DNA from 2 places in the Kocuria sp. LHG3120 genome. Region 1 is predicted to be linked to the other one. Evidence: predicted binding sites of a transcription regulator. Region 1 holds the regulator's gene; the other holds the start of a gene.

Region 1 (2,389 bases):
CGTGGTCCTCACCTCCGCCACCCTGTCCGTCGGCTCGTCCTTCGACTCCGCCGCCGGCGCCCTCGGCCTGCGGGGCGAGGGCGCCCCGCGCTGGGAGGGCGTGGACGTCGGCAGCCCGTTCGACTACCCGAAGCAGGGCATCCTCTACCTCGCCAAGCACCTGGAGAAGCCCGGCCGCCGGCTCACGGAGGCCCAGCTGGACGAGATGCTGGCCCTGATGGAGGCCTCCAGGGGCGGGGCCCTCGGGCTCTTCTCCTCCCGCCGGGCGGCGGAGGAGGCGGCCGAGGCGCTCCGCGGGCGCACCGACCTGCCGATCCTGTGCCAGGGGGAGTCCTCGCTCGCGGGACTCGTCCAGGAGTTCACCGACGACCCGTCCACGAGCCTGTTCGGCACGATGAGCCTGTGGCAGGGCGTCGACGTCCCGGGGGCCTCGTGCCGGCTCGTGATGATCGACCGGATCCCCTTCCCGCGCCCGGACGACCCGCTGGCGAGCGCCCGCAGCCGCGCCGCGGAACGGGCCGGCGGCAACGGGTTCATGTCCGTGTCCGCGACGCACGCGGCCGTGCGGCTCGCCCAGGGGGCCGGGCGGCTCATCCGCGCGGGCGGGGACCGGGGCGTCGTGGCGATCCTGGACTCCCGGATCGCGACCGCCCGCTACGGCGGCTTCCTCCGCGGGTCCCTGCCGCCGCTGTGGACCACCACGGACCGCCAGGTGGTGCTCGGCGCCCTGCAGCGGCTCTCCGTGGGCTGAGCACGTCCGGCGGACGCCCGGGGTCTCCCCGGACCGCGCCGGGCCCGCACGGGATGCGGACAGCAGGAGGTGTCCGGACGGCGGCCGGCCCGGACGGCAACGGGCCCCCCCCGGCGGCGGAGGGCCCGGGTGCCTGGGCGTGCGGCGGCTCAGAGGCTGCGCAGCACCGAGACGACCTTGCCCATCACGGTGGCGTGGTCGCCGAGGATCGGCTCGTAGCGCGTGTTCTGCGGCAGCAGCCAGGTGTGGCCGTCCCGCTGGCGGAAGGTCTTGACCGTGGCCTCGTCGTCGAGCAGGGCGGCCACGATGTCCCCGTTGTCGGCGGCGCTCTGCCGGCGCACCACCACCCAGTCGCCGTCGCAGATCGCGGCGTCGATCATCGAGTCGCCCTTGACGCGCAGCATGAACAGCTCGCCGTGCCCGACCAGCTGGCGGGGCAGCGCGAGGACGTCCTCCACGGACTGCTCGGCCGTGATCGGCCCGCCGGCGGCGATGTGGCCCACCAGGGGGACCATCGTCACGTCCGCCGAGGTGGACAGCTCGGCCACGGCGTTCTGGGCGGCCGGACGAGCGGTCCGGCCCGCCGGTGCCACCGGGGCCTCCTGCGACGGCTCGGCGGACTCCGCCCCGGCGGTCCCGCGCAGCTGCAGGGGAGTGAGCACCTCCATGGCCCGCGGGCGCTTGGGGTCGCGGCGCAGATAGCCCAGCTTCTCGAGCTGGGCGAGCTGGTGGGTGACGCTGGAGAGCGAGGCCAGGCCCACGAGGTCCCCGATCTCCCGCATGGACGGCGGATAGCCGTGCTCGGCGATGGAGCGCTGGATGGCCTCGAGGATGGTGCGCTGGCGCACGGTGAGCCCGCGGCTGCGCGAGCGTGCCCCGGGGCGGGCGCCCCGGGCGCGGGGCTCCTCGGGGGTGGGGGGCTGGGCCATGGGAGCGTCGTCCTTTCCCGTCCGGCTGCAGGTGCCGCAGCCGGTCTGCGCGGTCCCGGTTCCGATGTCGGACCCGGGTGGTTCGATGGGTCCCGGTCGGCAGGCGCAGAGGGTCCGCAGCGCGCGCCGGCCGGGGGCTCGAACCTGTCCTCAGCCTAGGCGACACGCCGTGTGTGTTCAAACATATGTACGACCCGCTGTCGACAGCATTCGCAGACACGTGCTAGACATGGGTCATCGGTATTCGAAAGTATGTTCGATCGAATGGAGGCCCGCGAGGGTCGTCGACCGGACCGGTGTTCGAGATCGCCCGCTCCGTGCGGGAACGTCAAGGAGTTCATGTCATGAGTGCCAGTGCCACCCTCACCCCCGTCGTCGCCCGCCGCCGCGAGTCCGCAGGATCCGCCCGGGGGCTCGGCCGTGCGCTCCGGCGGGCCCGTCCCGCCCGCTCCGCGTCCCGCACCCCGCTGACCCTGACCCGCCGCGGCCGCCTGGTGTTCCTGGGGTTGCCCGTCCTGGCCGGCTCCGCCGCCCTGGTGGTGCTCGCCGTGATCTTCCTCGTTCCCTCGACGGCCACGGCCACGAGCGCGCCCGCCCCGGGCTCCGGGACCGAGCAGACCACCGTGTTCCCCGGGCAGAGCCTGTGGGAGCTCGCCGTGGTGGCCGACCCGGACCGGGACCCGCGGGAGGTCATGGACGAGATCGTGGA
Region 2 (2,389 bases), on a different contig from region 1:
ACGTGCAGCACGGTGACCGGTTCGATCCGCAGCACCCGCAGCCCTGCGGCGCGCGCCAGCGGGGTCCAGGAGGAGGGCAGCACCGCGTGCCCGACCCCTGCCAGCACCAGCGGGAGGACCGAGGTGCGGTGGGCGACCTCGGCGGCGATCTCGACCGGCACCCCGCCGGCCAGGGCGTCGTCGACCAGCCGCCGCATCAGCGAGCCCTGCTGGGAGACGACCACCCGGTGCCCGGCCAGGTCCTCCCGGCGGATGGCGTGCCCGTCACCGAAGGTGTCCGCCTGCGGTGCCACGATCAGCACCAGGGGCTGCTGCTCCAGGTGCATCACCTCGACCTCGGCGGAGCGGAACGGGTGCTCCGAGCCCAGGACGCCGATCTCGGCGCGGCCGGTGCGCACCGCGTCGGCCACCTCCTCGGGGGTGAAGGCCGCGTCCACGCTGACCGTCACGGCCGGGTGGGCCCGCGCGTAGGCGGCGATCATCGACGTGAGCGGTTCGACGCCGGGGGAGGGCATGGCGACCACGTCCAGGCGGCCGCTGCGCACCCCGCGCAGGTCGTCGACGGCGGACCGGGCGGCCTCCAGGTCCCGGACCACCACCCGGGCCGGGCCCACCAGCTCCTCGCCGGCCTCGCTGAGCACCACCCGCCGCCCGATCCGGTGGAACAGCGGCACCCCCAGTTCCCGCTCGAGGCCCTTGATCGTCTGGGACAGGGAGGGCTGGGCGATGAGCAGCTGCTCCGCGGCGCGGGTGAAGCCGCCGTGGTCCACCACGGCCAGGAAGTACATGAGCTGCCGGACGTCCATCGTCGTCTCCTCCTGCGTCCGTGCGGCGGGGGTGCGGGCCCCTCGGTCCTGCCCGTGGGTGCAGGAAACAACATGCCACAGAAGTGCGGCATCCCCCGTCCCGGAACGAGGGCGTCCCCGTGCGCGGCGCCCCTGCGGGCCGTGGGCGGATCGTGTCCCGCCCGGGTCCGGCGTCCTCCTGGGCCGGCGTGCGCCGCCACGGACGCCCAGGAGCCGGAGTTCTCGCGGCCCCGGCGGTTTGCAATTGACTTAAGATTCGAACACGTATTCGAATGGGGGCGTGAGCTTTCCGCACCTGCACGTCGCCACCGCCTTCAGCGCCCACTTCGGGGTCAGCCGACCTGCCGTCCTGGCGGCCGCCGCCGCGGCGGACGGCGCGGACGCGCTCGCCTGCACCGACCGGGACGGGCTCTACGGCGCGATCAAGCACCTGGGCGCGTGCCGGGAGCACGGCATCGACCCGGTCCTGGGGGCCGACCTCGCCCTGCTGGACCCCGGCCGCGAGCGCGCCCTCGGCCGCGTGGTGGTCCTGGCGGCCGGCGGCACCGCCGGTGCGGGCTACGCCGCCCTGTGCCGGCTCGTCTCCACCGCCCACGCCGCAGCGGGCCCGCCCGGGGTGACCGCCGCCGAGATCGCGGCCGCCGCACACTCGCCCCGGCACGGGGAGCCGGTCCTGACCGTCCTGCTCGGGCCCTCCTCCGACGTCGGGCAGGAGCTCGCGGCCCGCCGCTACCGCACCGGGCGCGCCGCCCTGGCCCGGTGGCGGACCCTGCTCCCCGCACCGGCGCTCGCCGTGGAGGTGGTCTCGCACCTCGCCGCCCCCGGCACGGCGTGCAGCACCTCCCACGCGGCCCGGATGCTGCGCGCCGCCCTCGAGGCGGGGCTGACCCCCGTACTGACCAACGCGGTGCGCTACGCCACGCCCGCCGAGGCCGCCACCGCCGACGTCCTCGACGCCGCCCGCGCCCTCACCCCGCTCGAGACCCTCGGGGCGCGCACCGGCCACGCCCCCGGCGGCAGGGCCACCGGGCGGACCGGGACGTCCCGACGGACGACGGCGCCGGAGCCGCTGCAGCCCAACGGCCAGGGCTGGCTCAAGTCCGCCCGGCAGATGCGCGCGCTCGCCGCGGAGATCGCCCGGGCCGCGGACCTCGGCGCGGCCGGGGCCGCGGCCCTGCTGGCGGGCACCCAGCGGGTGGCCGACCGGTGCCGGCTGGACCCGGTCGCCGACTGCGGCTGGGGGCGGCCGGTGGTGCCCGAGGCCTCCGTGCTGGGCCTGGACCGGCCGGCGCCCGCAGAGCTGCGGGCCCGGTGCGAGACGGGGCTGGGCCGCCGCTACCCGGGCCGCCGCATGACACGGGCCGTGCGGGACCGGCTGGAGCAGGAGCTGGGGGTGATCGAGGACCTCGGCTTCGCCTCCTACTTCCTCACCGTGGCCGAGGTCTCGGCGATGATCGGGCAGATGGGGGTCCGCCACGCCGCCCGCGGCTCGGGGGTGTCCTCGCTCGTCAACTATCTGCTCGACGTCTCCCAGGTGGACCCGCTCGAGCACGAGCTGCTCTTCGAGCGCTTCCTCTCCAACG

What was found. Region 1 encodes LexA, which represses DNA repair genes until DNA is damaged. Its sites were predicted from a motif close to TCGAACANNTGTTCGA; they were not measured.
Region 2: the regulator LexA is predicted to act here: its motif matches at 1,063-1,078, upstream of ACP7CD_RS06580 (DNA polymerase III subunit alpha).

The regions. Positions count from the first base shown of each region.
Region 1 covers NZ_JAFCWG010000012.1:35,446-37,834, reverse strand. The annotation lists gene ACP7CD_RS17820 (ATP-dependent DNA helicase) at 1-751, shown strand, start outside; gene lexA (transcriptional repressor LexA) at 901-1,680, opposite strand; gene ACP7CD_RS17810 (LysM peptidoglycan-binding domain-containing protein) at 2,025-2,389, shown strand, end outside.
Region 2 covers NZ_JAFCWG010000002.1:560,195-562,583, reverse strand. The annotation lists gene ACP7CD_RS06585 (LysR family transcriptional regulator) at 1-806, opposite strand, end outside; gene ACP7CD_RS06580 (DNA polymerase III subunit alpha) at 1,087-2,389, shown strand, end outside.